Regions from separate parts of the Micromonospora sp. NBC_01740 genome, predicted to be linked through region 3. Evidence: riboswitches for the same ligand, from Rfam matches in the RefSeq annotation. Region 3 holds a riboswitch; each other region holds the start of a gene.
What was found. A riboswitch is a leader RNA that binds a small molecule or an ion and turns the genes downstream of it on or off. The one in region 3 is predicted to bind cyclic di-AMP.
Positions count from the first base shown of each region.

Region 1 (7,340 bases), 1.5 Mb from region 3:
GGATCTTCAGCTGCTCGATGAGCTTCGTCATGGCCTCGACGCGGTGGGCGTAGCTGCGGCGGAAGGCGTTGGCGAGCGGTACGACGTAGACGTCGTACCGCTCGTTGATCATGTCGGCGTCGCGCGGGTCGATCCTGAACTCGGTCGAGGTGATCTCGGCGGTGGCGGTGCGCAGGAGCTTGTGGGCGGCGTGGCTGAAGACGAGGTTGCCGTTGTTGTCGCCGATCCAGTTCCGCTCGTGCGTCTCCTCCGGCGAGTAGACGTCGAACGGGCCCTTCTTCGCCCGCATCAGGATTCGCTGGTGCATTCGCCCGCCTCTCGTCACCTCCGGGTCTGGGAATACTAGCCACCCGATCGGCCGGAACCCGGATGCCCGCCACCGCCGTCACGGATGGGGACGCAACGGTCACGGAGGGACGGGAGGAACGGGACTCCCCCACGGGACAGAACGGGCACTCGCGGACGGGACGGAACAGAGCCTCAGGCCCGGCGGGTAGGGTGCCCGGCGGGGCGGCGCCGACCGGCGGACCGCCACGGGCCCCTCGGGGGCGCCTGAGGACGGGGTCGAGGAGGAGACGTACGTGCTGGTGACCCTGCGGATCGTCGGGATGCCGGCATGAACGACGCCGCGACCGTCGCGCCCGCCGCCCGGCCCGCGTCCCCGGCCAGCCGCCTGCCGTCGCTGACCGGGCTGCGCTGGGTCGCCGCCCTGCTCGTCTTCGGGTTCCACGTCGCGACGATGGGCATCATCGCCGAGCCCGGCCAGAAGGCCGTCGTGGACTGGGCCTTCGCACTCGGGCTGTCGGGCGTGCAGTTCTTCTTCATCCTCAGCGGCTTCGTGCTGGTCTGGTCGGCCCGACCCACCGACACCCGTCGGGCGTTCTGGCGGCGCCGGGTGGCCAAGATCTGGCCGAGCCACGTGGTGCTGTGGGTGGCGGCCCTGGCGGTCGCGGCCTGGTTCGCCGACCCCGTGGACCGGTTCGTCGCGGTGGAGAACCTGTTCCTCCTCCAGGCGTGGGACCCGCGGCCGGGCCACTTCTACAGCATCAACACGGTCAGCTGGTCGCTGTCCTGCGAGTTCTTCTTCTACCTCTGCCTGCCGTTGGCGCTGCCGCTGATCCGCCGGGCCCGACCGTGGGCCCTGTGGGCCGTCGTGGTCGCGGTGCCGCTGCTCATCCTGGCGCTCTGGCCGGCCCAGGCGCTGGTGCCCGAGGAGAGCCGCTGGTGGTTCACCCAGATCTTCCCGCCGGTGCGGTCGCTGGAGTTCTGGATGGGCGTCGCCGCCGCCGAGCTGATGCGGCGTGGCCGGTGGCGCGGGCCGGGCCTGCCGCTGGCCAGCCTGCTCTTCGTGGCGACCTGGGTGGTCGCCGCGCAGTGGGTCCGCGCCGAACTGTGGGCGGCGCTGCTCTCGGTCGCGTACATCCTGGTCATCGCCGCGGCGGCGGACGCGGACGTGCGCGGGCGGCGCTCGCCGTGGCGGTCCCGGCCGATGATCTGGCTGGGCGAGGTCTCCTTCGCCTTCTATCTGGTGCACGTCCTCGTGATGATCACCGTCCTGCGGCTCACCGGCGACTGGGGCGTCGGCTTCACCGGCTGGTCGGGGCTGGCGGTGGTGCTCGGCTTCCTGCTGGTCAACCTGGCCCTGGCCGGCCTGTTGCACCGTCTCGTCGAGACGCCGATGATGCGGCTGCTCACCCCGCGCAGGCCGGTCCGGACGCCGCGGGACGGGGACGGCGCCGGGCAGGACCCCGGCGGCCCCGGGGCGACGCCGGGGGATCGGGGCAGCGCCGTGCCGCGCCCCCGGGCCGCCGGCCCGCAGGACGACCACCGACCGACGTACGCCGACTCGCGCTGAGCGCCCCGGCGACCGGAGTGTCCGCCGACGAAATCCCGGCCGTTTCGGTGACGCCGGTCACCACGTCGGCGAACCGGTCATCGGGCGCGGCCCGGTCGATTCCTGCCGGGGTTTCGGCGCCGATGTCCGCCACTTGTCCCGTTGTCGCCCGGAGGTGCGCGCAGAAACGGTCGTCCCATTGAGTCGCGTCAGTGGCGAAGTGCCCGCAAAAATTGTCTGCCGATCAAGGTTTAGGCAGGTGGGACGGGGTTGGCAGGGCGCGGACCGGCCAGTAATGTCGGCGCGTCCGGTGCGGTACCCGATCGCCAGAGGCGACGCCGCGCCGACCCGCCTAATCGTGAACGACGAACCGGGGACCCAGTGCTCGTTGGGGTGAATCCGTGGGCCGTGGGCCCGTGGTAGGGCGTTCTTCCCGCCCGAATCCGTCAGCTAACCCGGTCGGCGGTGTCGGAAGGAGTTCCATCGTCATGCCACACCCGTACACCCCTCGGTTGTGCCGCCGTCTCCACGGCGCCGCGGTGACCGCGCTCGTCCGCCCGCAGGTCATGAGCTGACCCACCGGTCACCGTCCGTCGCCCGGCGTCCCGGGCGCATCCCCTGAGTGGCCCACCACCCGCCCGGACGCCCGTCCGCGCGGTCGGTCCGCCCTGCCCTCGGCGCGGACCGACGGCCGCTCACCCCGAGCCCGTGGAGGAAACCGTGAAGCACCACCTCAAGCGACAGCTGCGTCGCCTCACGTCCGAGCGTCCGTACCAACTGGCCGCCGCGTCCGCCGCGGCGCTCGTGCTGGCGTCAGGCACGGGCGCGCTGCTGGCCGGAACCGACGAGGCCCCCGCCGCCGCGCAGGCCCCGGTGGCCGCGACCGAACTGCGGGACGACGCGTCGGCCTCGCGCAGCCAGGCCCGGGTCGCGCCCGCCCCGTCCAGCGCCGCCCCGGCCGCGTCCAGCGCCGCCCCGTCGGCCAGCGCGTCCAGCGCCGCCCCGGACCCGGACCTGACCCGCAAGCCGGAGCCGCCGAAGCCTCCGGCCGCCAAGAGCCTGGACTACGACTACCAGGCCCAGACCACCTTCTACAACTGTGGTCCGGCGGCCGTCCGGCACGCCCTCAGCGCCGCCGGCATCGCGCGCAGCCAGGACGCCCTCGGTGCCCAGCTGGGCACCGACCAGATGGGCACCGACTCGGCCCAGGACACCACCCGCGTGCTGAACGCGGTGGTGAAGGGCGACCCGTACCGGACCCGGATGATCCCCGGTGGCGCCGCCACCCCGGCCCAGATGGACCGGCTCCAGGCCGACGTCGTCGCGGCCATCACCGACGGGCGGGGCGTCGTGGTCAACGTCGCCGGCAGCGCCACGGACACCGACGGCGGCTGGCACTCCTTCCCCGGCGGCCACTACATCGCGGTGGTCGGCTACCAGGACGAGGGGCGGCTGGTGAAGATCGCCGACTCGGCGAACCCGGCGACCGCGTCGTACTGGATCAGCACCATCGCCCTGGCGAACTGGGCCGCCACCCGCGGCTACTCCGCCTGAGCGACGCCGTCGGGCGTCGGCTCCCCACCCGGGGGGTCGGCGCCCGATGTCGTGTCCGGGTCACGGCCCTCGCCCGCGGCGTCCGACGGGTGGCACACTGCGCCCATGGTCGATGAGTCGGGTGAGCGGGACGGCCGGCGGGTGCTTCTGCTGCTGCACGGCATGGGCGCGACCGGCGACGTGTGGCTGCCCTGGGCGCCGCTGCTGGAGCGTCGGTGGGCGGGGCGGTGGCTGGCGCCCGACCTCGCCGGCCACGGCTGGTCGCCGCCGTTGCCGGAGTACTCCTTCCCGGGGCTGGCCGCGCGGATCGGCGCGGGGCTCGCGGCGGGGGACCGGCTCGTCGTGCTGGGGCACTCCCTCGGCGGGGTGGTCGGGCTGGCGCTGGCCGCCCGGGGCGCCGGGCTGCCCGTCGACGCCGTCGTCGGGCTCGGCATCAAGGCCGTCTGGTCGCCGGCGGAGCTGGCCAAGGCGGGTGAGCTGGCGGCCCGGCCGGTGACCTGGTTCGCCAGCCGGGACGAGGCGGCCCGCCGCTACCTGCGGGTGGCCGGCCTGACCGGGCTCTTCGCCCCGGAGCACCCCGTCGTGGAGGCGGGGCTGCGGCAGGTCGACGGCCGCTGGCGGCTGGCGATGGACCCGGCCGCGTTCGGCGTGGGCGCGCCGGACCTGCCCGCCCTGCTGGCGGCGACCGACGTGCCCGTGCTGCTGGCCCGCGGCGAGCACGACCCCATGGTCACCGACGCCCAGCTCACGGAGCTGGGGGTGCCGGTCGCCACCCTGCCCGGCCTCGGGCACAACGCCCACGTCGAGGCCCCCGAAGCGGTCCTGGACCTCGTCGAGCCGTACCGCTGACGGTGCCCCGCGAACGGCCCGACCCGGAGATCCGCCGTCGCGACCGGTGTGCCTCCCGAACGGTGCGTCAGGTGGCGGGGGAGAGGGTCGCCTCGTCCGGGTCGAGCGGCAGGCCGGTCGCGCCGCCCGTGCGCGGGGCGGGCGTCTTCCAGCCCTCGTCGAGCTGGCGCCGTGCGGCCTCCAGGAACGCCTCGGCGTACGACTCGGCGGGGAAGTCGCCCAGGTAGCGGCTCCGGGTGACCCACCGCGCCGAGGCCAGCGGATCGGTGTCCAGCAGCGCGGTCAGCACCTCGTCCACGTTCGCCATGTCGCGCCGCAGCACGTAGCCCGACCCGGCGAGCGGGAACTGCTCGGGGAACCGGTCGCCGGAGTCCACCATGTCGGTCACCGCGTACGGCTTGCCGGAGTAGAGGTAGTCGGAGATCACCCCGGACACGTCGGAGACCAGCGCGTCCGAGCGGTTCACGCACTCGGTCAGGGTCAGCTCCCGGCTGGCGGCGGCCCCGAAGACGTGCTGCCGGCCGCTGCGGGCCCGGTCCGCGGCCAGCAGTTCGGTGAGCCGGCCCAGCTGCCGGGCGGAGGCCGGGTTCTGCGAGGTGTACGGGTGGGCCCGCAGGATCACCGTCGCGCCCCGGTCGAGCAGCCGGCGCAGCAGCGTCTCGGCCACCGGCAGGGAGCAGTAGTTCGCGTCCGCGTTGTGCCCCGTCCAGGTCGGCGTGTAGAGCACGGTCGGGTTGGCCCGCCCGTGCGCCGGCTCCGGGCGTACCTCGATCGACTCGACCTGCGGGCGGCCGACGACGACGAACTTCTCCGCCGGGATGTCCACCCCGGCGCGGGCGTACCGGTCGATGGCGGCCTGGCCGGCGACGAAGATCCGGTCGAAGATCGCCGAGACCGGGTTGGCGCTGGGGGCCTTGTCGCTGTCGCCGTGGTGCAGCTGGACGTGGGTCAGCTGGGTGTAGCGGATGCAGTGGCTGTTCTTCGCGCCGTGGTTGACGTAGAACGCCACCCGCAGACTCGGCACCAGCGCCTCGTCCATGGCCCTGGTGGTGGGGCAGTAGACCACGGGCGCGCTGGTGGCCGCGGCGACCAGGGGCAGGAACTCCGGCTCGCGCACCATCACCAGGAACGGCCGGCCGATCCGCTCCAGGTACGGCAGCCACATGGTGACCTGGTACTCCGAGCCGGGCGGCGCGGAGAAGTGGAGCAGGAACTCGGGCTGGTGCCGGCGCAGCGCGCGGGACACCGCCGAGCCGCCGGCCCCCGGCCGGAACTTGCGCCGGGCGAGGTCCAGCCCGACCGCCGCGGCACCGGCGGCGACCAGGGCGACGGTCGTCAGCGCGACACCGGCGGGCAGGCCCGCGACGGCCGCCAGCGCCAGCAGGGCGAGCAGCACCGCCAGCGCGTCGCCGAGGCGGGCGGCGACCAGCGGCGTCCACGAGCGCACCGGCAGGTTCGCGGCGCGCACCTCCAGGCCGCCGGCGTCGCGGAGCGGGTTGACCAGCAGCACCAGCCCCAGCAGGGCCAGCGCGGTCACGGCCAGCGCGGGGTCGAACCCGGCGTCGAGGCGGCGGGCGTAGCCGACCAGGATCGCCGCCGCGACCAGCGTGGTCTCGGCGGCGTTGTCGGCGCCCGGGCGCACCCGCCGCTCCCAGGTGGTCGCCGCGAGGGCGGCCACCGCCAGCCCCAGCCCCCAGCCGGTCGCGCCGGTCAGCGCGACGACGAGGAACGCCAGCACCGCCAGGCCGGTGGCCAGCGCGCGGGCGAGCAGCTTCCGAACCAGGTCACCACGCATGTCGGCTCCGTTTCCCGCCGTGGCCCGAAATCCGCGTCAGCCGGCGTCGGCCGGGCTGGCGTCCCGCTCGGCCCGCGCCGGCCCCGGCTGGGCCGGCACCTCGCCGGGCGCGCGACGCACGTCGATGACCTGGCCGGTCAGGTCCGAGATCAGCACGTCCAGCGACGCCTGGGCCACGGTCTCGGCGGCGAGCAGGGTGTGCTCCGGCTCCTCGCCGAACGCCTTGGTGCGCATCGGCGTCGCGGTCCGCTCGGGGTTGACGCAGTTGACCCGTACGCCGAACTCCGCCCACTCGTCGGAGAGCGCCTGGGTGAGGTTGACCAGGGCCGCCTTGGTGGAGGAGTAGAGCGCGTAGTCGGCGCGGCCCCGGGTGTAGGAGCTGGAGGTGTAGAGCAGCAGCTGGCCCTTGGTCTGCTGGAGGTAGGGCAGCGACTGACGGGCCACGATGACCGGCCCCACGAAGTTGACCTGGAGCACCCGGTCCATGGTCTCCTGGTCCATCTCGGACAGGGGACCCTTCTCCAGGATGCCGGCGGTGACCACCACGTGGTCGATCCGGCCGGTGGCCTCGAAGGCGGTCTTCAGCGCCGCCTCGACGTCCTCGGCGCGCTCGACGTGGGTGCCGGTGCTGGAGCGGCTGAACGGGAAGACCTGCGCGCCGTAGCGGCGGGCCAGCACGGCGAGGTCGTGGCCGATGCCGTAGCTGCCGCCGAAGATGACGATGGTCCGGCCGGTCAGCTCCTCGGTGTAGCTGCGCTCGTCGGTCACCCGGGGTGCCTGCGCGGCGGCGAGCTGGAACAGCTTGTCCGCCAGGTGCACGTCGACCGGGTGGGTGACTTTGATGTTCTCGTCGGAGCCGTCGATGACCTTGATCGGCGTGCCGGGCAGGTAGCGCAGCACCACCCCGCAGTCGTCGGTGGCGGCGAAGTGCGGGTCGTCCTCGGCGAGCCGGTAGGCCGCGCGGATGGTGCCCGAGCGGAACGCCTGCGGGGTCTGGCCCCGGCGCAGCGAGGAGCGCACGGGGATGTCGGTGATGCAGTCGTCCTCGTCGACCTGGACGATCGTGTCGGCCGACGGGATGGCCACGTCGACCGCCGAGTACGTCCAGAGCGCGTTCACGCACTCCCGCACGATCCGGCCGCTGACCAGGGGCCGCACCGCGTCGTGGAAGAGGATGTTGCAGTCGCCCTCGCCGACGGCGTCGAGCGCGATGCGGGTGGTGGCGTTGCGGGTGTCGCCGCCCTCGATCACCTTGGTGACCTTGCGGAAGCCGGCCTTGTCGACGATCTGCTGCGCGTCGGCGACGTG
Region 1 is NZ_CP109150.1:3,612,581-3,619,920, forward strand. It holds gene OG989_RS16845 (polysaccharide pyruvyl transferase family protein) at 1-307, opposite strand, end outside; gene OG989_RS16850 (acyltransferase family protein) at 617-1,855, shown strand; cyclic di-AMP (ydaO/yuaA leader) riboswitch at 2,174-2,314, shown strand; gene OG989_RS16855 (C39 family peptidase) at 2,543-3,388, shown strand; gene OG989_RS16860 (alpha/beta fold hydrolase) at 3,494-4,237, shown strand; gene OG989_RS16865 (CDP-glycerol glycerophosphotransferase family protein) at 4,305-6,032, opposite strand; gene OG989_RS16870 (bifunctional cytidylyltransferase/SDR family oxidoreductase) at 6,069-7,340, opposite strand, start outside.
Region 1: it holds a riboswitch for cyclic di-AMP, as region 3 does, so the genes downstream of both, OG989_RS16855 (C39 family peptidase) here and OG989_RS10025 (coiled-coil domain-containing protein) in region 3, are expected to answer to the same signal.

Region 2 (7,340 bases), 2.3 Mb from region 3:
GACCGCCACCCGCACCGATCCGCCGGCGGTGGCGGCGGTGAAGGGCTCGCTGCGGATGCGGCGGGTGCTGGAGCGGGCGGCCCGGGACGCGGTGCCGGGCGGCCCGACCGAGCTGCGCCTGCTCTACCGGGGCGAGCTGCTCCGGCTGGAGCGCCGCGAGCTGGACGGCATCCGGGACCGGGCGATGCCCCGGGGCGCCCGCCGCAACGAGGTGCGCCGGGCCGGCTTCGACGGGGTCTTCGCGGCGCTGTGGGCGCAGGCCCGCAGGTTGGGCGTGGGCCGGCTGCCCGAGCAGCGCGCGTTCGAGGACGAGATCGCCGAGCGGCCGGAGTTCCGGGAGTTCCTGAAGGCGTGGTGGCCCCGGCTGCACCCCCGGCACGTGCTGGGCTGGCTGGCCCGTCCGGACCGGCTGCACCGCTACGCCGAGGGGATCCTCTCCCGCGCCGAGATCCGGCTGCTGACCGACGCGTACGGCAGCCTCGACGCCGCCGGGCTGACGATCGCCGACATCGCGCTGCTCGACGAGCTGGACGCGCTGCTCGGCAAGCCGATGAAGCCCGCCCGGGCGAAGCGGGACCCGTTCCAGCTGGCCGGCGGGGTCCGCGAGCTGAGCACCTTCGCCGACCGGCAGCGCGCCGCCCGCGAGGCGGCGCGGGAACGCCCGGACGACTACCGGGAGTACGCGCACGTGGTGGTCGACGAGTCGCAGGACGTCTCGCCGATGCAGTGGCGCATGATCGGCCGGCGGGGCCGGCTGGCCTCGTGGACGGTGGTGGGCGATCCGGCGCAGACGGCGTGGACGGGGGATCCGGAGGAGCTGAACCGGGCCCGGGACCAGGCGTTGGGCCGGCGCAAGCGGCACCACTTCACCCTCACCACGAACTACCGCAACTCGGCGGAGATCTTCGCGGTGGCGGCGGCCGAGATCCGCCGGCTGCACCCGGACCTGCCGCTGCCCCGGGCGGTGCGCTCCACCGGCGTCGACCCGGTCGCGCTGTCGGTGCCGCCGGCGGAGCTGGAGAGCGCCGTCGTGGCGGCGGCCGACGCGCTGCTCGCCGAGGTCGAGGGCACGGTCGGGGTGATCACGCCGGTGCCGCGCCGCGACGAGGTGGCCGGCTGGCTGGGCGGGCTCGGCGCGCCGCGTTTGCAGGTGGTGACCAGCCTGGAGGCCAAGGGCATGGAGTACGACGGGGTCGTCCTCGTCGCTCCGGGCGAGATCCGGGCCGACCCGGGGTCGGGGGTGCGGACGCTCTACGTGGCGCTGTCCCGGGCCACCCAGCGGCTGACCACCGTCGACCCGATCGGCTGAGCCGCCGTTACTTGCATACATAGCGATGTGAGCATAGATTGAACGCGAATCCGGACGCCTGACGGAGGGTGGGCGCGTGGGCGCAGGTCATGACCACCATCACGGGTCGGTGGCGAATGCCGCGCACCGCCACCGGGGCCGGCTCTGGGCGGCGTTCGGGCTGCTCGCCGGCCTCATGGTGGTGGAGGCGGTGGCGGCCTTCCGCACGGGCTCGCTGGCCCTGCTGAGCGATGCCGGGCACATGTTCACCGACGTGCTCGGGATCGGCATGGCGCTCGCGGCGATCGCCGCCACCCGGCGGGCGGGCGCCGACCCGCAGCGCACCTTCGGCCTCTACCGGCTGGAGGTGCTGGCCGCACTGGCCAACGCCATGCTGCTCTCCGGCGTCGCGGTCTACGTCGTGATCGAGGCGGTGCGCCGCTTCGGCGACCCGCCGGAGGTGCTGGCCGGCCCGATGCTGGTGGTCGCCGTGCTCGGCCTGCTCGCCAACATCGGCGCCTTCGCGCTGCTGCGCTCCGGGGCGAAGGAGAGCATCAACGTCCACGGCGCGTACCTGGAGGTGCTCGGCGACCTGCTGGGGTCACTCGGCGTGATCGGGGCCGCGCTGCTGATCGCCACCACCGGCTGGTGGTGGGCGGACCCGCTGGTGGCGGTCGCGATCGGGGTGTTCATCCTGCCGCGCACCTGGCGGCTCGGGCGGGCCGCGCTGCGCATCCTGGTGCAGGCCGCGCCGGAGCACCTCCAGGTGACCGCGGTGCACGACCGGCTGGCCGCCGTGCCCGGCGTCGCCGAGGTGCACGACCTGCACGTCTGGACGCTCACCTCCGGCATGGAGGTGGCCTCGGCCCACCTGACCATGGCACCCGGCGCGGAGGTCGGCGCGGTGCTGGGCGCCGCCCGGGCCGCGCTGCACGACGACTTCCACATCGAGCACGCCACGTTGCAGATCGAGCCCGGAGCGTCGCGCGGGGCCTGCGGGTCGGTTGAGTGGTAATGAGGACAACCTTAAATCTGGGAGAGTATTGTGCGCTTATGCCGGATTTGACTGCTAGTGGACGTACACCCTCCGTCACCTGCGCTGCATCAGTCACACCGGCACCGGTAGGCTCGGCTTCGGCCTCCGCCAGGCGGCACCCACCGGTGCCGGCGGTGGCCGCCGCCTAATCGCCCGGCGGGGCGAACCGGGGAACCATGTTCGTGGGGTGCATCCGCGTCAGCGGTAGGGATCTTCCGTCCCGAACCCGTCAGCTAACCCGGTCGGCGGCTGACGGAAGGACACGTGAATGCCAGTGATGGCACCTGTACGACGACGTGCCGCCCGGACGGCGGCCCTGATCGCCACGATGCTCGCCCTCGGCGCCGCGGTGGCCCCGGTCACCGCCGCCCCGGCGGCGGCCGCCACCCGGGCCGGCCTGCTCGCCGCGGCCCCCGGCCAGGACGAGGAGGGCGGCACCCCCGCCCTGCGGGCCCAGTTGGAGGCCGCCAGCAAGGGCTACCTCGACGCCAAGCGCGCCCTCGACACGTCGGCCAAGCGGCAACAGCAGCTCGCCGCGCAGCTCAAGACCACCGAGGTCGAGCTGGCCGCGCACACCGCCAAGGTCGGCGAGATCGCGGGGGCGGCCTACCGCACCGGCCGGCTCAGCGTGGCGTCCGCCCTGCTCAACAGCAGCTCGCCGGACGGCTTCATGGACCGCGCCGCCGCCCTCGACGCGGTGGCCGCCAAGGAGGACCGGGCCCTGCGCGAACTCCAGGAGACCCGGGACCAGGCCACCCGCACCAAGCTCGCCCTGGACGGCGAGATCCGGGAGCAGCGCAAGCAGGTCACCGTGATGGCCAAGCGCAAGGAACAGGCCGAGCGGGCGCTGACGGTCGCCAACCGCGAGCAGCAGCAACAGCGGCAGCAGTCCACGGGGGCGGGCACCTCGCCGGGCGGCACCTCCAGCAAGACGGCGAAGGCGGCCCCGCGCAACTCCGACGGCTCCTGGCCGCGCGAGTCGTGCAGCGTCAACGACCCCACCCCCGCCAACGGCTGCATCACCCCGCGCACCCTGCACGCGCTCAACCAGGCCAAGGCGGCGGGCTTCACCCGCTACGTCTCCTGCTACCGCCCCGGCGGCTCGGGCGAACACCCGAAGGGCCGGGCCTGCGACTTCGCGGCCCAGAAGGGCGGCTTCGGCGGCGACGCCACCGGCGGCGACCGGACGTACGGCAACAACGTGTCGGCGTACTTCGTGCGCAACGCCGACCGGCTCGCCGTGCTCTACGTGATCTGGTACAGGCAGATCTGGCTGCCCAGCAGCGGATGGAAGTCGTACAGCGGGGCCAACGGCGACCCGTCCAGCGACCACACCAACCACGTGCACCTGTCGGTCTACTGACGCCCGCGCCCCGGTGCCCCGCCCGTCGCGGGTCACCGGGGGCGCGACGGCCACCGCGGCCGGGACCGTCCGGCGGTCAGTCGGCCGGCGACCCGGGCGGGCCCGTGTCGAGGGCCGTGGCGAGGCGGGCGGCCAGCCCGAGGTGGGCGGCGCGGGCCTGGCGGAACGCGTAGCCGAAGAGCGGCGCAGGCGCGGCGAGGGTGATCTCGACCTCGATGCGGACCACGCCGTCGGGCTCCGCCCGCAGCCGGGTGTGGTTGCGCACCGTGGTGGCAGGCCACTGCCGGGCCACGGTGACGATCTCGTCGGCATCGTCGACGAGGACGTCGGCCCGGTAGGTGATCGGCAGGCGCACCGGCCCGGCGGCCAGTCGATCGGTGATGTCGTAGCTGGCCCGCGCGCCAGGACGGGGCGGCACCCGGCGGACCCGGACGATCAGCGGGTGCAGGTCCTCCTGCCGGGTGGGGTCGGCGAGCAGCGCCGCGGCGTCCGGGAGGGAGCAGCGCGCCTGGACGGTGTAGCTGAAGGAACTTCGCCTGAGCACGCCGTCTCCCCAGCGTCGGTGGTCGCCCGATCGTCGCGCATGCCGGGCGCCCTGGCAACGCCGCGCCGATCCCGCCCGGAGTCCGGACGCCCGGCCGCCGACCACACTACGGTCAGCTGGTGGATGGTCACGGCACGTGTCGACCGGCGGAGGATGGGCGCATGAACGGGTACGACGGATGAGCGGGCACGTGATGGTCTTCGCGCCCACGCCCCGGCTGACGGTGACCGTCGACCAGCCCAGCGAGGCGCCGGAGCTGCACCTGCACCCCGGCGGGCAGGGCGTCTGGCAGGCCCGGATGGTGATGTCGCTCGGGGTCGACGTGGTGCTCTGCGCCGCCCTCGGCGGCGAGATCGGCCAGGTGCTGGAGCCGCTGCTGGTCAGCGAGGGGGTGCACCTGAAGGTGGTGGTCCGCGACTCCGGCAGCGGCGGGTACGTGCACGATCGGCGCGAGGGCTCCCGGCAGGAGATCGTGGACGTGCCCGGCCAGCCGCTCAGCCGGCACGAGCTGGACGAGCTCTACAACCTGGCGCTCGGCGAGGGGCTGCGCGCCTCGGTCAGCGTGCTGAGCGGGCCGAACGAGCCGTCCCTGGTCCCGGCCGACCTCTACCGGCGGTTCGCCGCCGACCTGGGGGCCAACGGCAGCCGGGTGGTGGTCGACCTCTGCGGCGAGCACCTCGACGCCGTGCTGGACAGCGGCGTCTTCTTCCTCAAGGTCAGCCACGAGGAGCTGATCGCCGACGGCCGCGCCGACGGCGAGGACGAGGAGCAGCTCACCCGGGCCCTGTACGACCTGCACGCCGGCGGCGCCGAGAACGTGGTGGTGAGCCGGGCCGACAAGCCCGCCCTCGCCCTGGTCGACGGCGAGGTCTTCGAGGTCGAGATGCCCCGGCTGGAGGCGGCCGACCCGCGCGGGGCCGGCGACTCGATGACCGCCGGGGTGGCGGCAGTGGTGGCGCGCGGCGGCGACGTGCGCACCGCGATCCGTACCGGCGCGGCGGCCGGCGCGCTGAACGTGACCCGGCACGGCCTGGGCACCGGCCGGCTCGACTCGATCACCGGCCTGGTCGACCGGGTGCGTCTCGTACCGGCCGGCAGCCGGCCGCAGGAGCGGACCAGCCCCGACGAGCTGGCCGAACGGGCGGCCGAGCGATGACGCTGCGGATACTGGTCACCAACGACGACGGGATCGCCGCGCCCGGCATCCAGGCGCTGGCGCGGGCGGCGGCGGACCGGGGCCTGGACGTGGTCGTCGCCGCGCCGCTGGAGGAGGCGAGCGGCACCAGCGCCGCGATGACCGCCGTGGAGCGCGACGGGCGCGTGGTGGTCCACGAGCACCCGCTGCCGGAGGTGCCGGGGGTGCCGGCGTTCGCGGTCGGCGGCTCCCCCGGCTTCATCGCGCTGATCGCCGTGCACGGCGCCTTCGGGCCGCCGCCGGCGGTGGTGCTCTCCGGCATCAACCGGGGCGCGAACGCCGGACGCGCGGTGCTGCACTCGGGCACGGTGGGTGCGGCCTTCACCGCCGCCGCGAACGGCTGCCGGGCGATGGCCGTCTCGCTCGACGTGCTCTCGGCCGGGGAGGCCACGGCTGCCAGCGGGGGTGCCGCGGTGGCCGCCGCCGCCCGGGTACGCGACGCCGAGCGACACTGGCCGACCGCCGCCCGGGTCGCCCTGGACCTGCTGCCCCGGCTCACCGCCGGGCCGGTGGAGAGCGTGCTCAACGTGAACGCTCCGGACCTGCCGCACGGCCGGCTGCGCGGGGTGCGCCGGGGCACGCTGGCCACCTTCGGCCAGGTGCAGATGACGGTGGCGGAGGCCGGGCACGGCTTCGTCCGCACGTCGCTGGAGGAGCCGGGGCAGGCCGTGCAGCCCGGCACCGACCTGGCGCTGCTGGCCGAGGGGTACGCCTCGGTGACGGCGATCCGCGCGGTCACCGAGGTGGCGGACGTCGACCTGTCGGGCCTCGGCGACACCTGAGCGGCCCGCCTCCGACCTAGCGGCCGGAGCGGAACCGTCGACGACGGCGGGGGCGGGGTCAGGCGCCCGGGAGGACCTCGGGGGTGGGTGCGCCGGCGTAGTAGGGCTCGGGGGCGCCGAAGAGGCCGAGCAGGCCGGTCACCCAGAGCTGCCGGTGCACGAAGCGGCTCGGCTCGGTGACGACGAGCTTGACGCCGCTCACCTCGGCGGTCTGGAAGCCGGCGACCATCGCGCTGATGCCGACCGAGTCGATGAAGGTGACGAGCCGCATGTTCAGCTCGATCCGACCGGGGCGCCCCTTGGTCAGGACCTCGGCGATCGCCTCGCGCACCTCGTACGCGGTGTCGACGTCGATCTCACCCCGTGGGGCGATCTCGATGACACCACCGGGCAGGACCGACTTCACGATCGACAGGCTCACGCGAGCACCTCCACTCGCCCGTCCGACGGGCGCCTCATCAGTACGCGGGCCGCGACCGAGAGTATTCCTCTGACGGCCTCGGTCGCCACCCCTCGGGATGAGCAATTCGCGGATCAGGGCACAGCAAGTCGCCCTTATCCGAACTATTGACGTTTTGTCCGACCGACGATCAGCTGCCGCTGACACGTCGCGCCCCAGGGTAGCCGGCTCCCGCCGGCACCGCCCAACAGCCGGTCCCCCGGCGTGGCCCGTACCGCTTCGGCCCCGGGCCTTGCCCGTTCTGCCTAGCATCGGCTCGGAGACACGACTGCGACCGGGAGGACGATCGATGCTCAGGAGACTTGCCGCACTGGCCGGCGTCAGCGCGCTGTTGGCCCTCGTACTGGCCTGCGGGTTCGGCGGTGGCGGGGGCGACGATGACGACGACGACGGCGACGACGACTTCGCGCGGGGCGTGACCGTGGCGGTCGCCGTCCGCTGACACCGAGCCCGTGCGCCGCCCGCCGGCGTCACCTGGGCCGCCGCACCCGCAGCACGGGGGTTTGCGGAGCAGCCCCACGGGGCACAGGCGGAAACGAGCGAACCGTCACACGCCGGTGCGACGCCGAAGTCGAAATGGCCGCCGGCTTCGGCCCCGAGGAGGTAACCACCATGTTCGGAAGCAACCTGCTGGACCGCCGCAGCAAGCCCGAGCGGATCACGGACCAGGCG
Region 2 is NZ_CP109150.1:7,078,997-7,086,336, forward strand. It holds gene OG989_RS30830 (HelD family protein) at 1-1,309, shown strand, start outside; gene OG989_RS30835 (cation diffusion facilitator family transporter) at 1,386-2,303, shown strand; cyclic di-AMP (ydaO/yuaA leader) riboswitch at 2,457-2,588, shown strand; gene OG989_RS30840 (coiled-coil domain-containing protein) at 2,602-3,687, shown strand; gene OG989_RS30845 (SRPBCC family protein) at 3,764-4,231, opposite strand; gene OG989_RS30850 (1-phosphofructokinase family hexose kinase) at 4,410-5,387, shown strand; gene surE (5'/3'-nucleotidase SurE) at 5,384-6,208, shown strand; gene OG989_RS30860 (STAS domain-containing protein) at 6,267-6,629, opposite strand; gene OG989_RS30865 (hypothetical protein) at 6,958-7,110, shown strand; gene OG989_RS30870 (hypothetical protein) at 7,281-7,340, shown strand, end outside.
Region 2: it holds a riboswitch for cyclic di-AMP, as region 3 does, so the genes downstream of both, OG989_RS30840 (coiled-coil domain-containing protein) here and OG989_RS10025 (coiled-coil domain-containing protein) in region 3, are expected to answer to the same signal.

Region 3 (7,340 bases):
AGGCCCGGCCGCCGTCGCACCGGGCCGCCGGACATATGAAATGCATATCACGCATCCCTTGACGTATCTTGCAGTGCGTGTGACGGTGGTGGCAGCCCGCGTCCAGCGTCGGCCCGGGTGACCAGGCCGTTCACGTGAGGTAGCGAGGTGTGGGATGAGTCGTCCCGGATCGCCAGGAACCCAACCGGGCCCGGAGCGGACGCTCCCGGCGCCGGCCACGGGCGGGACCCCGGCCGACGTCGGCACCGCGTTCGCCGTCCCCGCGAGTCCCGAGCAGGCGCTCGCCGAGCTGCACGCCGGTAACCGGCGGTTCGTGACCGGCGCCCCGCGCCACCCCAACCAGGACGCCGGGCACCGCGCCGCGGTCGCCGACGGGCAGCACCCCTTCGCGGTGATCGTCGGTTGCTCCGACTCCCGGCTCGCCGCCGAGATCATCTTCGACCGCGGCCTCGGTGACCTCTTCGTGGTCCGCACCGCCGGGCACACCATCGGTCCCGAGGTGCTGGGCAGCGTGGAGTACGCCGTCACGGTCCTGGGCACGCCGCTGGTGGTGGTGCTCGGGCACGACTCCTGCGGGGCCGTCCAGGCGGCGCGTACGGCGGCCGCCACCGGCACCCCGCCGGTCGGGCACCTGTGCGCCGTGGTGGACGCCGTGGTGCCCAGCCTGCGCCGGGCCGCCGCCGAGGGCGTGGACGACATCGACGGGATCGTCGACATCCACATCGCGCACACCGTCGAGGCGATGCTGGGCCGCTCCGCCGTCCTCGCCGCGGAGGTGGCCGCCGGCCGTTGCGGGGTGGTCGGCATGTCGTACCGGCTGACCGCCGGCGAGGTGCGGACGGTGGCCGAGGTGCCCGCCGCTGCGGCCGACGCGCCGGAGGCGGCGGCCAGCGCCGCGCTCGCCTGAACAACCACCCACCCACCGCCCGCCCGTCACCGCCCTGGCGGGCGGGTCCGTACGACGAGACAGGGCCGCCCCGCGTTCGGCGGGGCGGCCCTGTCCGCGCTCTCGGCTGTGCCGCGCGCGTGCGTGTCTACCAGAGGGACACGTGGACGTGGTCGGTGTGGTTCGACGGACCGCTGTAGGAGCTCCAGCCCGTCGCCGGGAACCAGATCTGTCTGTTCCAGATCACGTAGTAGACGCCGAGCCGGTCGGCGTTGCGGACCAGGAACGCGGTCAGGTTGTTGCCGTACATGTAGGTGTCGTCGTTGTGCCAGGGGGAGAAGCCGCTCTTCTGCAGCGACCAGTCGCAGGCCCGGCCCTTCGGGTGCTCGTAGGGCCCGCCGGGGCGGTAACAGCCGACGAACCGGTTGAAGCCGGCCCGCTTGACCTCCTTGTACATGTGCAGGGTGCGCGCGGTGATACGGCCGGAGGTGGTGGGGTCGGCCTCGGTGGGTGACAGCGGCGTCCAGTCGCCGTCGGCCGCCCGCCCCGGCGCGATCTTCGCCACCGGCGAGGTGGCGACCACCTTGCCGCTGGTCAGCCCTCTGCCGCCGACCAGCGCGAGCGCCTTCTCCGCCTCCCGCTTGCCGCGCGCCATCTCGTTCGTCAGCTTCTGCTGTTCGCGGACCTCGGTGTCGAGCGCCAGCTTGGCCTGCTCGGCGCGGTCCTTGACCGCGTTCACCTCGGCGAGCTTCTTGGAGTTGACCAGGTTGAGCTCGTCGAGGGCGGCGGCGCGCTTGACGAACGAGTCGGGGCTGGCGGTGTCCAGCAGCATGGACACCGCGCCGATCCGCCCGGTGCGGTAGGACTGGGCGGCGATCTGGCTGACCTGGGGAGCCAGCGCGTTCAGTTCGGCCTGCGCCCGGGAGACCTCCAGGGCCAGTTCGAGCTGGCGCTTCTTCGACTTCGCCAGCTTCGCCTTGGCCTGCACGTAGGACCGGTTCCGGGCCTCGATGAGGTCGTCGAGCAGCTTGGGCTCGTCGTCCCCGTGCCCGGAGGGCTTGGGCGGGGTGGGCGCGGCCGCCGCCGGGAGAGGCCCGGCGAAGACCGCCAGAGCGGCGAGTACGGCCACCACGGGCGTCAGCCAGCGGCGTAGGGGTGCCGTCACAGTTTTCCCTTCCGTCGACCGCCGACCGGGTTAGCTGACGGGTTCGGGGCGGAAGTGGCCCCTACCGCTGTCGCGGATTCACCCCACGTACCTGGGTCCCCGGTTCGCCTCGCGGCGATTGGGCGGCGGCACCGCAGGCGCCGCTGCGCGCCTTCGGCGGTGACCGGCAGCGAGGTTACCCGAGAACGCTCCCGGGGATCTACGTCCCTAAGCCGACTAAATGCGTTATTTCGTAATGGCGGACGGTGACCAGTGACGCATTTATCAGGACGAACGTCCTGTTCGGTCACGCTGAGGAGCGTCACCATGCGGTGTCCGTACTTCTGTGCCCATCGGGCCATCCGGCGGGAGCGGCGGACGGCGTGTCCCCGCGCGGCCCGCTGAGGGCCTCCAGCGCCTCGGACCGGTCGGTGGCCGGCCGGGGCGTCGGCGCGGGCGCGGTGGCGGCGCGGTCGGTCGCGTCCCCGCCGCGTCGGCCGGCCGTGGTCACCAGGGCCGCCAGCGCGGTGGTCAGCGGCACGGCGGCGATCAGACCCAGGGTGGCGACCGCGCTGCGGACGATCTCCTGGGCGAGGAACTCGCTGGTGAGAAGTTGGGTCACCGCCCGCGAGTCGGCGGTCAGCAGGAGCAGCACCGGCAGCGAGGCGCCGGCGTACGCCAGCACGATGGTGTTCACCGTCGAGGCGATGTGCGCCCGGCCGACCCGGGTCGCCGCCCGGTAGAGCTGCGTCCGGGACAGCCCGGGGTTGGCGTGCGCCAGCTCGGTGACCGTGGCGGCCTGGGTCACCGTGACGTCGTCCAGCACGCCGAGGGAGCCGATGATGATCCCGGCCAGCAGCAGCCCGTGCAGGTCGACGTCGGCCTGGTACATCGACAGCGTGGTGGCGTCCTCGGAGCCGAACCCGGTCAGGTGGGTCGCGGCGGTGGCGATCGTGCCGAGGACACCGGTCAGCACCAGGCTGCCCAGCGTGCCGAGCACGGCGACCGAGGTCTGCGCCGTCACGCCGTGGGTCAGGTAGAGCACCACGAACATGATCAGAGCGGCGCCGACGACCGCGACCAGCAGGGGCGGGTTCCCGGCGCTGATGCCCGGCAGCACGAAGGTCAGCAGGATGGCGAAGCTCGCCGCCAGGCCGCCCAGCGCGGCCAGCCCACGCCACCGCCCGAAGGCGACGATGGCGGCCGCGAAGAGCGCCACCAGCCAGACCAGCGGCTTGCCGCGCTGGTGCTCGGCGATGTTGTAGGTGCTGGCCGTGGGGTCGGCGGGGTCGGTGAGCTCGACCAGGATGATCTCGTCGTCCACGGCGACGGTCGGCGCGCCGGGGCCCGCGGGCACCGGCGTCTCCACCTGCTGGCCGGCGTCGGGGCCGTCCTGCACCCGTACGGTGACCGTGCCGCAGGGGCCCTGTGGCGCGTCGGGGCTCCCCTCCGGGGTCTCCGGGGCGGGCGGGCACGGCTCCGTCACCACCCGGGTCACCGTGCCGTGGTAGCGGGGCGCATCGGTGCCGGTCGCCGGGTCGGGCGCGTCCCACGGCCACAGCACCAGGGCGGCGATCAGCGTGGCGACGAAGAGGGGCACCACCGTCGCGACGAGGATCCGCCGCACCCTCGGCGGGGCGGACGGAGCGGGACGGGTGTGGTCGGCGCCCATCGAGTGTCTCCCTACGAATCCAGGGCGGGGTACGTGCCGGCGGGGCCGGTCGGTTCACCCGTCGCCGCGTGGCCGGGACGGGGATCGCTTCCGCGTGGCGGTGCGGTCACGTACCGCGGTCCTGGGCCCCCGTCCGGTCGCGGGCGGGCGGTGCCGCCGCCCGGCGGGGCGCGCGGGGCGGGCGGTGCGGAATCCGGAGGGCCACCGGCCGAATGGTAGCCACCCCGGCATCCGGGCGCAGGTCGTGCGGGTGGTGTCGGAGGTGTGGCGTCGGAGGTGTGGCGTCGCCGTGGGGCCGCGCCTCGCCGGGGGCGGGTGCCGGGACGGGTCAGCCGCGCTTCATCAGGCGGCCGACGGCGGCCATCATCTCGGTGGCCATCTCGTCGGCGCGGCCCTCGGCCGCGCCCTCGCGCATGCAGTGCCGGGCGTGCCCGTCGAGCAGGCCCAGCGCGACCTTGTCCAGAGCGGCCTGGATCGCGGAGATCTGGGTGAGCACGTCGATGCAGTAGCGATCCTCGTCGACCATCTTCTCGATGCCACGGACCTGCCCCTCGACGCGGCGCAGCCGCGCGAGCAGCTGATCCTTGCTGGCGGTGTAACCCCTGGTCGGGGTGGGCGTCGGTGTGGTCATGGGGTCGAGGATACCGTACCCCTCGGGGGTATGGTACGTTCGTTCCTGGCCGGGATACCCCCACCGGGTACCGGTACAAGGCACGGGCACCGGTCCGCCTCCGATGTACCCCTGGGGGGTATAGGCTGGGGGCGGCGAGAGGAGAGTTCGATGATCACCACGACGTACCAGGTGCAGGGCATGACCTGCGGGCACTGCGCCACCGCGGTCAGCACCGAGGTCGGCGCGATCCAGGGCGTCAGCGACGTCCAGGTCGACGTCGCCGCCGGTCGGGTCACCGTCACCAGCGAGGGCCCGTTGGAAACCGACACCGTGCGCTCCGCCGTCGACGAGGCCGGTTACGACCTCGTCGGCGCCTGAGATCGGGCACGGGGAAAACGAGGCACACCATGAACACGGCGACGAAGCTGAGCGGTTTCGCCCTCGGCCTCGCGGTGGTGTTCGGCGCGACGTACGGGGTCGGCCGGGTGGCCGACCCCGTGGCGCCGCCCGCCGAGGCCCCGCACGAGGCCGGCGGGGGGCACGGCGAGGACGGCGGAGCCGGACACGGGGGCGACAACGGCGCGGCGGCGCACCTGCCCGGCGGCCTGCTCGTCTCCGACCGCGGCTACACCCTGCGCCCGGTGGACGCCCCGGCCGGGCAGTTCGCCTTCCAGGTCACCGGCCCGGACGGCGGGGCGGTGACCGCGTACGACGTGGCGCACGACAAGCGCATGCACCTGATCGTGGCCCGCCGCGACCTCTCCGGTTTCCGGCACGTGCACCCCGAGATGGCGCCGGACGGCACCTGGCGGGTCGACTCGCCGCTCGCCGGGCCCGGCGTCTGGCGGGCGTTCGCCGACTTCACCCCGACGGGGGGCGAGGCGCTGACGCTCGGCGTCGACGTGACCGTCCCCGGCGCGCTGACCGGGCGGCCCCTGCCCGCCCCGGCGACCAGCACCACGGTCGACGGCTACACGGTGACGCTCGCCGGCGCCCCGGAGCCCGGCCGCACCGCCGAGCTGACCCTGACCGTGAGCCGCGCCGGCGCCCCGGTCACCGACCTGGAGCCCTACCTGGGCGCGTACGGCCACCTGGTGGCGCTGCGCCAGGGCGACCTGGCTTACCTGCACGTGCACCCGCACGGCGAGCCGGGCGACGGGCGGACGCGGCCCGGCCCCGAGGTGAGCTTCTCGGCGGAGATGCCGTCGGCCGGCGCCTACCGCCTCTACCTGGACTTCAAGCACGGCGGCGTGGTGCGTACCGCCGAGTTCACCATCGTCGCCGGCAGCCCTCCGACCGCGCCGGGTGTCCCGGCGGCGACCAGCTCCCCGACGGCGGGCACGCCCGCCGCCACGAGCTCCCCGACCGCCGGCGCCGGCCACGGCGTCCCCGGTCACGGGCACGACTGACGGGAAGCATGATGACCACCAAGCCCTTGCTGACGGCGCCGAACCAGATCGAGCTGGCGATCGGCGGTATGACCTGCGCCTCCTGCGCGGCCCGGATCGAGAAGAAGCTGAACCGGATGGACGGGGTGACCGCCACCGTCAACTACGCCACGGAGAAGGCCACCGTCCGGTACGCCGACGAGGTCACCCCGGACGAGCTGATCGCCACGGTGGAGAAGACCGGCTACACGGCGGCCCTGCCGCCCCCGCCCACGCCCGCCGGCGGCGAACCGGCCGCCGAGCCGGTGGACGAGCTGCGCGGCCTGCGTACCCGGCTGTGGGTCTCGGCCGTGCTCACCGTGCCGGTGATCGTGCTGGCGATGGTGCCCGCCTGGCAGTTCGACTTCTGGCAGTGGCTGTCGCTCACCCTGGCCGCCCCGGTCGTGGCCTACGGCGGGCTGCCCTTCCACCGGGCGGCCTTCATCAACCTGCGGCACGGAGCGGCGACCATGGACACCCTGGTCTCGCTCGGCACCCTGGCGGCGTTCGGCTGGTCGGTCTGGGCGCTCTTCCTCGGCACCGCCGGTACGCCGGGGATGACCCACCCGTTCAGTCTCGCCATCAACCGATCCGACGGCGCCGGCAACATCTACCTGGAGGCGGCGGCCGGGGTGACCGTGTTCATCCTCGCCGGCCGCTACTTCGAGGCGCGGGCGAAGCGGACCGCCGGCGCGGCCCTGCGGGCCCTGCTCGAACTCGGCGCCAAGGACGTCGCGGTGCTGCGCGGCGGCACGGAGACCCGGATCCCGGTGGACCAGCTCGTGGTGGGGGACCGGTTCGTCGTGCGGCCCGGTGAGAAGATCGCCACGGACGGCGTGGTCGACGAGGGCACCTCGGCGGTCGACGCCAGCATGCTCACCGGCGAGTCCGTCCCGGTCGAGGTCGGCCCGGGCGAGCCCGTGGTCGGCGCGACCGTCAACGCGGGCGGCCGGCTGGTGGTCACCGCCACCCGCATCGGCGGCGACACCCAACTGGCCCAGATGGCCCGGCTGGTCGAGCAGGCGCAGACCGGCAAGGCGGCGGTGCAGCGGCTGGCCGACCGGATCTCCGGCGTCTTCGTGCCGATCGTGATCGCCCTCGCGGTGGGCACCCTCGGCTGGTGGCTCGGCAACGGGTCGGGCGGCACCGCCGCGTTCACCGCCGCCGTGGCGGTGCTGATCATCGCCTGCCCGTGCGCCCTCGGGCTGGCCACGCCGACCGCCCTGCTGGTCGGCACCGGCCGGGGCGCGCAGCTCGGCGTCCTGATCAAGGGGCCGGAGGTGCTGGAGTCCACGAAGCAGGTCGACACGGTCGTGCTGGACAAGACCGGCACCGTCACCACCGGTCGGATGACGCTTGTGGACGTGGTCCCGGCGGCCGGCGAGGACCGTGCGGAGCTGCTGCGGCTCGCCGGGGCGCTGGAGTCCGCGTCCGAGCACCCGATCGCCCGGGCCGTCGCCGCCGGGGCGGCCGAGGCGGGCACGCTGCCGCCGGTGACCGGCTTCGTCAACGCCGAGGGGCTCGGCGTGAGCGGGACGGTCGACGGTCGGGAGATGCTGATCGGTCGGCCCCGACTGCTGCGCGAGCACGGCCTCGAC
Region 3 is NZ_CP109150.1:2,078,756-2,086,095, forward strand. It holds gene OG989_RS10020 (carbonic anhydrase) at 155-907, shown strand; gene OG989_RS10025 (coiled-coil domain-containing protein) at 1,035-2,051, opposite strand; cyclic di-AMP (ydaO/yuaA leader) riboswitch at 2,055-2,186, opposite strand; gene OG989_RS10030 (YibE/F family protein) at 2,353-3,702, opposite strand; gene OG989_RS10035 (metal-sensitive transcriptional regulator) at 4,031-4,333, opposite strand; gene OG989_RS10040 (heavy-metal-associated domain-containing protein) at 4,484-4,693, shown strand; gene OG989_RS10045 (hypothetical protein) at 4,723-5,724, shown strand; gene OG989_RS10050 (heavy metal translocating P-type ATPase) at 5,733-7,340, shown strand, end outside.